DNA from 2 places in the Thermosinus carboxydivorans Nor1 genome. Region 2 is predicted to be linked to the other one. Evidence: predicted binding sites of a transcription regulator. Region 2 holds the regulator's gene; the other holds the start of a gene.
What was found. Region 2 encodes HrcA, which represses chaperone genes, less so after heat shock. Its sites were predicted from a motif close to TGTTAGCACTCNNNNNNNNNGAGTGCTAACA; they were not measured.
Positions count from the first base shown of each region.

Region 1 (4,426 bases), on a different contig from region 2:
CTTATCGGCCCAACGGATATAGGGATAACGCCTAAGCGCCGCCATAATCAGCCGGTCTGAAAATGTGTAGGCCAGCCGCAGGGTGGCAACAACCGTGGCCGCCGTAATCCACCACAGATATTCGTCGCTCTGCCTGATTTCCCGGGGAATAACAAGACCGGCCGCCACAACGATGAAAATAAAAGCAGCCGTCAGCGGAATAGCGGTCTGAATAACGCTAAAACCAAGCTGTGAATACAGCCGGGTGGTAAATGGTTCGCCATGACGGTTCACTATTGCCATGACAGCGGCCATTCTTGCTTCCACCCAGGCCGCTTCATGGCCGGCGGCTACGATCGAGCCGCCGACAGGCGGGTAGTTTTTAAAGGCTATGGCCAGCGCGCCTCTGTCAGGCACCTCAAAGGTAATGGTCAGCGCGTCTAACCGCGGCAGCGAGCGAAGCAAGCTAATAAGTTTGTCCCACTCCGTTACCGTTTGCTGGGGCCGCTGCTGGTCTTTGCCCAGCAGATCACCGCCAACGCCGATAACTGCCTCCCATTTAAGGCCCTCGTCAGCATGAAAAACGGTCCACACCTCACGTAGCATGCTTTCACTGAGCCGACAGGCCGGCAGTCGCCCCTGCCGGGTAACTTTATACTCCACGGTTTTACCCCCTGCATACAAACATCGACGGCATTACCCAGAAACCAACTCCATTATATCGGCTTTTCGGACACGAAAAAAGAGGCAACCTTTCGGTTGCCTCCGGACTCGGCCTAAAATTTTACATCATGCCGCCCATGCCGCCCATGCCGGCTCCAGCGCCTGCCGGATTTTCTTTTTCCGGCTTGTCGGCAACCAGGCACTCAGTAGTAAGCACCATGGCTGCGATGCTGGCAGCGTTTTGGAGCGCGGAACGGGTAACTTTCGCCGGGTCGACGATACCAGCTTTAATCATGTCGACATATTCTTCGGTCAGGGCATTGAAGCCAATACCTTTGCCGGCTTTCTTAACGTTTTCAACCACAACGGAGCCTTCCAGACCAGCGTTGTTGGCGATTTGACGAACCGGTTCCTCGATGGCGCGCTTGACGATTTCGACACCGGTCTTTTCGTCGCCCGTAGCTTGGATGTTGTCCAGAACATGCTGAATGTCGATGAAGGTAGTGCCACCGCCAGGCACAATGCCTTCTTCCACCGCTGCACGAGTTGCGTTGAGGGCATCTTCGATGCGATGCTTTTTCTCTTTGAGCTCTACTTCGGTAGCAGCGCCAACATGGATAACGGCTACGCCGCCAGCCAGTTTGGCAAGACGCTCTTGCAGCTTTTCACGGTCAAAGTCGGAAGTAGTTTCTTCGATTTGAGCCTTGATTTGGTTAACACGCTTTTTGATTTCTTCGGCAGAACCATGGCCGTCAACAATAGTGGTTTCTTCTTTGGATACGCGAACCTGACGGGCGCGGCCAAGGTCGCTGAGCTGCACGCTGTCCAGTTTGCGGCCCAGTTCTTCGCTGATGACGGTACCGCCGGTAAGGATAGCAATGTCTTCGAGCATGGCCTTACGGCGATCGCCAAAGCCGGGAGCTTTAACGGCAACAGCCCGGAAGGTGCCGCGCAATTTGTTAACAACGAGCGTAGCCAGCGCTTCGCCTTCGACATCTTCGGCAATGATGAGCAGTTCTTTGCCAGACTGAACCACTTTTTCGAGGGTGGGCAGCAGGTCGGCAACAGCGCCGATTTTCCGGTCAGTGATGAGGATGTACGGATCGTTCAGGACGGCTTCCATCTTGTCAGCATCGGTAATCATGTACGGAGAGATGTAGCCACGGTCGAACTGCATGCCTTCCACAACTTCGAGGTCGGTGCCCATGGTTTTGGACTCTTCAACAGTGATGACACCGTCTTTGCCCACTTTTTCCATGGCTTCGGCAATGAGCTTGCCGATTTCTTCGTCAGCAGCCGAAATCGAAGCAACTTGGGCAATAGCTTCTTTGCTTTCCACTTTTACGGCTGTTTTCTTAATTTCCTCAACCAGAGCGTTAACGGCCTTTTCGATACCCTTCTTGAGGATCATCGGATTGGCACCGGCAGCCACGTTGCGCATACCTTCACGAATCATCGCTTGCGCCAGCAGCGTAGCGGTAGTGGTGCCGTCACCGGCTACATCGTTAGTCTTGGTGGCAACTTCTTTCACCAGTTGGGCGCCCATGTTTTCAAAGGGATCTTCCAGTTCGATGTCACGGGCAATCGTCACACCGTCATTGGTAATCGTCGGAGCGCCAAATTTTTTATCGAGAACAACGTTGCGGCCTTTGGGTCCGAGCGTTACTTTCACGGCGTTAGCCAGAGCGTTTACGCCTTTCTCAAGCGCACGACGTGCTTCTTCGTCAAACAGCATTTGCTTTGCCATATATATACCTCCCGTAAAAAATTATTTTTTAGATTATTGTACGATGGCCAGAATATCTCTTTCGCTCAGAATGAGGTACTCTTCACCGTCGATTTTAACTTCCGTACCGGCATATTTGGAGAAGATGACCTTATCGCCCTCTTTAACGTCCAGCGGAACACGGGTACCGTTTTCCAGCATTTTACCGGTACCAACGGCGATAACTTTGCCTTCCTGGGGCTTCTCCTTCGCAGTGTCGGGCAGCAGAATGCCGCTCTTGGTTTTTTCTTCCCTTTCCAGTGCCTTAATGACTACTCTGTCGCCTAACGGCTTGATCATATAAATACCCTCCTTTATGTAATATTATTTTTTTGACCCTATTTTGTTAGCACTCACTAATCGCGAGTGCTAATTCCATAAATTATAATATATAAAACCATTGGAAAAATCAAGAGCCCTAAAGGTAAAAAACGTTATTTTTGCAAAAAAAATTTGCTGCAAGCTATTTTTTGCCCCTGTTAGTTTTTCCATGTCTGCCTAATTTATACAAAAAACTGCCCGCTATACCAGGGCAGTTTAGCGTTTACGCGTGGCCGCTTCCACAATGGCTTGGGCCACTTCGCGAATAGATTTGCGTTTGCTCATGCTATATTGCTGAATCCGGCGGTACGCCTCGCTCTCGGTCAGATTATAAGCGTCCATGAGAATACCTTTGGCCCGGTCAAGAACTTTGCGGGTCTCGAGCGAGTTTTTAACTTCTTCCAGTTCCCGCTCCAGTTCCATAAATTCCTGAAACCGGGATAGGGCAATCTCCATTGCCGGAAATAAATTAGTTTCTTTTATCGGCTTGACTAAGTAAGCAAGTACGCCTGATTCCTTGGCCTTTTCGACAATTTCCTTCTGGCTGTAGGCAGTAAGGAGCAGCACCGGTGCAAGTTTTTCGTTGGAAATAATTTTGGCCGCCGAAATGCCGTCCATTTCCGGCATCTTGATGTCCATAATTACCAGGTCGGGACGGTGTTTGCGCACAAGTTCCACGGCTTTCAACCCATCAGCCGCCTCCCCGACGACAGTGTGCCCGGCTTCTTCGAGCAATTCGCGCAGATCCATTCGAATAATGGATTCATTGTCGGCAATAACGATGCGCAAAGGTTGCATCATAATCCTTCCTCCCTCATCCTCGGTATCGTAATCCGGGCATGGGTCCCGTTATTGGAAAATAATTGAAAGGTACCGCCGAGGTCGGTCTCCACTAAGGTGCGAACAATCTGCAATCCCAGACTGCCGGTAGTTTGCACATTAAACCCGGGCGGAAGACCAATACCGTTATCATATATTTCTATTTGATAACTGTCATCCCGGGCGGCGATGTCCACGCCGATTAGCCCCTCACGCCGCCCGACAAACCCATGTTCCAGGGCGTTTTGAATGAGTTCGTTAATGACCAAGGCCAGACTGGTCGCCTGTTCGGATGCCAGAACAACCTGTTGAGCATTGAAAACGGTCTGGATATTAAAATCAGGCTCCAGCATATTCTGAATGACTAAATCCAGAATATTCTTAGTCACTTCCGCAATGTCAATAACTTCCGTGTCCTGCTGGGACAGAAATTCATGGACCACGGAAATACTCAAAATACGATTTACACTTTCGCGCAAAGCGGCCTTGACGGCTGCCGAAGGTGTACGCCGCGCCTGCAGCCGGAGCAGGCTGGCAATAGTCTGCAGGTTATTCTTCACCCGATGGTGGATTTCCTGAATAACGGCCGATTTAATGAGCAGTTCTTTTTCTTTTTTCTTTAGTTCGGTAACATCAGCAACAATGACGATGATTCGTAAAACCTCGCCGCCGTGTATGATAGGAATAGCCCGTTGCACGATAACCATATTGCTGATTTCAAGTTCCGTTTCGCAAAGCTTGCCGGTAGCCGCTGCCTGTTGGGCGACACGGAGATTAATGAGCCGGTCATAAATACGGCGGCCGATTAGCCTTCCTACGCCTAATACCTTATATATACTGCCAGCGGCGGCATTGGCGAAAATAATTCGGCCACGCTCA
Region 1 covers NZ_AAWL01000019.1:15,956-20,381, reverse strand. The annotation lists gene TCARDRAFT_RS11200 (hypothetical protein) at 1-642, opposite strand, end outside; gene groL (chaperonin GroEL) at 764-2,389, opposite strand; gene groES (co-chaperone GroES) at 2,423-2,707, opposite strand; gene TCARDRAFT_RS11185 (ANTAR domain-containing response regulator) at 2,945-3,526, opposite strand; gene TCARDRAFT_RS11180 (sensor histidine kinase) at 3,526-4,426, opposite strand, start outside.
Region 1: a site for HrcA is predicted at 2,752-2,782, ahead of groES (co-chaperone GroES). Genes of this name have one in related genera too.

Region 2 (4,426 bases):
GACCTCTTGGTCTTTTATCTCTTCCTGGTCTTTCTCTTCTATTGCGTCTGCCCCCGCCGCCATTTGCGCCTGGGGTTCGGCCCCCGCCTGGTTGATCGTCTCCTCGAGCTTTTCGCCCATACTCACTATATTTCACCTCGTGCTTAAAAGTCCGGCATGCCGGCCGCATCGCTACTGGCCGCGGTTTTTCCGGCAGCAGCGCCTTCCTCTTTCTTTTTTATAATAGTATCAATACGCAAAATTGCCACTGCCACTTCGCCCGCCGCTTTAATAGCGTGCAGCTTAACAGGCACTGGGTCGACGACGCCCCGCTCTAGCATGTCGGCTACCTCGCCTGTGTCGCAATCAATGCCAAGCGAGTCACTGCCCTTTGCCGCCTGGGCTGCTATAACCTCCTCGACTTTTTCCAGCGGATTAAACCCGGCATTTTCGACGATTTGGGCCAATGGCCGCTTCAAGGCGTTGGTTACACAGTCCACACCATATGCAGCCATGCCTTTAATTTCCTCCCGCGCTTTTTCCACCGCCCGAGCAATGGCGATTTCGCAGGCGCCGCCGCCGGGAACGTAGCCGCCCTTGATTGCCGCCTGAACACTGGACGCGGCATCTTTCGCGATGCGCTCGCGCTCACCAACTACTTCTTCCGTGGCCGCCCCTACTAAAATGGTGGCCATCGGCTTGCCTTGGCCGCCAAGAATACGGACATGTTCAAGCTTCTCGTCTTCGTAGACGCGTTCAGCATAACCAAGATATTTCTCAATATCAGCCAGGTCTTTCTTCAGACCGGTGCGTTTCATCATCCGCGCCCCGGTGTGCTCAGCCGCTCGCCGCAAATCTTTGGCTGGGACGCGCTGGATTACCATCACGCCGGCATCGGTCAGAATTTCGTCGGCGTCATCATGGACGCCCCGGTCAACAAGGACGAGCCTGACCCCGAGTTCAACGATTTTACGCACATTGCGCTTGAACTCATCTTGAAGCTCTATGTACCGTTTAAACCCTGACTCGGTGCTAAGAGCTTCATCGCCGATTTCCTCGGGCTCGAGCGCATCGTCAATGACCAGCACCTTCACATCCGTAAGCTCTTCCGGCATTTCTTTGTTCATGCGCTCTTTATCAACAATGACACCCATGAATACTTCATTTTCGGCGCCTTCTTCGGCCGTGATAATATCCGAAAGTTTAAAGTTGGGTTCGCATAATTTTTCCGCCCCAATAAGGCGTGCCGCAGCTACCACCAGGTCGGCAATATCCGCATGCTCCCGGCCGGCAATCATCGCGATATTCCGTAAAACAGGATCGTTTAAATCGGTTACCTTGCGACCTCGCCGCTTTATTTCCTCAATCGCTCGGGCGACGCCATAACGAACCCCTTCAATGACCCGGGCCACCGGCACACCCCGCAATACCTGGTTGACACCTTCGGCAACAAGCCCGCCGGCCATGATGGTAGCCGTCGTTGTCCCATCCCCCACCTCGGCCTGCTGAGCTTTAGCAATATTAATCAGCATCTTGGCGGCAGGATGGTTTACATCCATTTTATCTAAAATGGTTACTCCATCATTGGTAATAATGACTTCGCCAAAACGGTCCACGAGCATGGTATCGAGCCCTTTCGGGCCGATGGTTCCCTCAACGGCCGCCGTAATGGCGCGTACTGCGTTGGCATTGGTAAGCAGCGCCGCGAGACGTTCATCTACTTCTGCGCCGCTGCCAGCTTGCTTAAGATTCATCTAGCCCATTCCTCCCATAGGTACGGGCGGCATTTATGCCGCCCTAAATTCCGTATTTTTTCAAGATTTGCCCCAAATGCCGGTGCATGAATTCCAGCACCGACATTATTCGGCCATATTCCATGCGGGTAGGACCCAAAACAGCCACTGTGCCAACTACCTGCCCGTCGACGCGATAGGTAGCTTGCACCATGCTGCAGTCATGAATGCCGGTATATTTGTTTTCCCCGCCGATAGTGACAACCACCCCGTCGCTTTCCCGCATATGCAGGATATCGACCAGGAGCTGCTCTTCTTCCAGCATGGCCAGCAAACCTCTGACCTTATCCACATCGCGGAATTCCGGCTGGTCCAAAACCTGGGTCGTTCCGCCCGTATACACCCGGTCTTTTCTTTCTACCGCCAGCGCATCCTTAATAAATTCTAACGCTGTTTCAAAAAGAGCGCGGTTGGGTATAATATCGTGCTTAATTTCCCGCAAAAGGGAAGATTTTATCCGGTCAAAAGCCAGACCGGCCAGGCGCTCGTTGATGGCGCCGGCAATTTTCTGCAGCTCTTGAAAACCGATACCCTCAGGGATTTCAATAATTTTATTTTCTACAAAACCGGTATCGGAAACAACAACAAGGATGGCGCGCCGTTCATCCAGTGGTAAAAACTGCATATATTTGAAAGCACATTGTGAAAGCTGCGGCGCAAGTACCAGGGAAATGTTGCGGGTGATGCGCGACAGAATTTTTGCCGTTTCCTGAAAGACCTCTTCCAGCCGTCGCACCTTGGTTTGATACCAGCGTTCAATCAGGGCAATTTCTTTTTCAGAAAGAGGTTGCGGCGCCAGCAAACAATCAACATAAAAGCGATAGCCTTTGGCCGAAGGTATGCGGCCGGCAGAAGTGTGGGGTTGTTCGAGATAACCTAATAATTCTAAATCGGCCATTTCATTGCGAATAGTAGCCGGACTAACCCCCAAGTTGTATTTGCGAGCAATTGTGCGCGACCCCACTGGCTCCGCGGTAGAAATATAATCATCAATAATGGCCTGAAGAATTTTCCGCTTTCTCTCGTCCACCCCTTACACCTCCTGTTGTTAGCACTCGTTCGATTAGAGTGCTAATGCCTAATTAAAACATACCACCGTGACCTGCCGCTGTCAAGATAATCGTGTAATTTCAAGCCTTGTCCGGCAAAAAGGACGCAAAAACAATATTGCCAAATTTCATCCCTAAGTCGGTGAGGCGCAGCCTGTTGCCGCACCGCTCTACCAGCCCGCGCTGCGAGAGGGTGTCAATCGTGGCGCGGTACGCGTCCCAAAAAGAGATACCAAAACGTTCTTGGAATATTCCGCTATCAAGCCCAGCGGCAGTGCGCAGGGCCAGAAAAATAAATTCGGTAATCTGCGTTTGTCTGTCCAATACTTCGCGGTCGTGGACGGCCAAAGCGCCCTGTCGCTGCGCCTGGATATATTCTGTCACTTGGGGAGTATTAGCCCAGCGCACTCCGTCTACGAAAGAATAAGCAGCGGCGCCTAACCCCAAGAAAGGCTGATAGTGCCAATATTTGAGATTATGGCGGCATTCGTAGCCGCTCAGACAATAGTTGGAAATTTCATACCGGCGGTAGCCCGCTTGCCGTAAAAAAGCAGTTACCAAGTCGTACATTGCTTCTTCTTCTGTTTCATCAGGCAGAGCAAGCTTACCGGCAGCATGGCTAACAGCGAAAGGGGTGCCCTCCTCCACTTTCAGGCCGTACACCGAAAGGTGTGGCACCCCAAGTTCTGTAGCCCTGCTTAGACTGTCCGCCACGTCCGCCTGGCGCTGCTCGGGCAGGCCATACATTAAATCAAGGTTGATGTTGTCAAAACCAGCCGCTCGCGCCAATTCAACAGCCTCAATCCCCTGTTCGGCCGTATGAACGCGCCCGAGCAGGGGCAAAAGATGCGGAACAAACGTCTGAACACCGAAACTCAGGCGATTTACCCCCCAAGCCCGCAGGGCCTTTAAAAGCGGCAAATCTATCGTGCCCGGATTAGCTTCTACCGTAATTTCAACAGCCGGTTCCAGCGAAAACGCGGCAGCAAGGCTGGCAAACACCCGGCCTAAGAGTTCACTCGGCAGCACAGTAGGGGTGCCGCCACCAATATAGACGGTATCAACAACCCAACCGGCAAAACGCCTTCCCTGCTCGGCAATTTCCCGGCACAAAGCGTCAATATAGTCCTGGTACAGGTGAGCTAGGTTGTCATGAGAAGGGAAGTCACAATACAAACACTTTTGCCGGCAGAAAGGAATATGAATGTAAAGCCCGAGTTTCATGGGTCAATCCATTTTCAAAATCGCCATAAAGGCTTCCTGCGGCACTTCTACGCTACCAACCTGCTTCATGCGCTTTTTGCCTTCTTTTTGTTTTTCCAGCAGTTTCCGCTTACGCGTTATGTCACCACCATAGCATTTGGCAAGCACGTCCTTGCGGAGAGCGCGGACTGTTTCGCGAGCAATGACTTTATTGCCAATCGCCGCCTGGATAGGAATTTCGAACATTTGCCGCGGAATGATTTCTTTCAGTTTTTCTACCAGCTGCCGCCCGCGTGCTTGGGCCCGGTCGCGATGGACAATTACGCTCAGGGCGTCCACAGGATCGCCGTTGAGCAGGATATCCAACTTGACAAGGTTGGACGCGCGATAGCCGATGAGTTC
Region 2 covers NZ_AAWL01000009.1:38,402-42,827, reverse strand. The annotation lists gene grpE (nucleotide exchange factor GrpE) at 1-120, opposite strand, end outside; gene TCARDRAFT_RS07790 (TCP-1/cpn60 chaperonin family protein) at 144-1,733, opposite strand; gene hrcA (heat-inducible transcriptional repressor HrcA) at 1,777-2,802, opposite strand; gene hemW (radical SAM family heme chaperone HemW) at 2,903-4,045, opposite strand; gene lepA (translation elongation factor 4) at 4,049-4,426, opposite strand, start outside.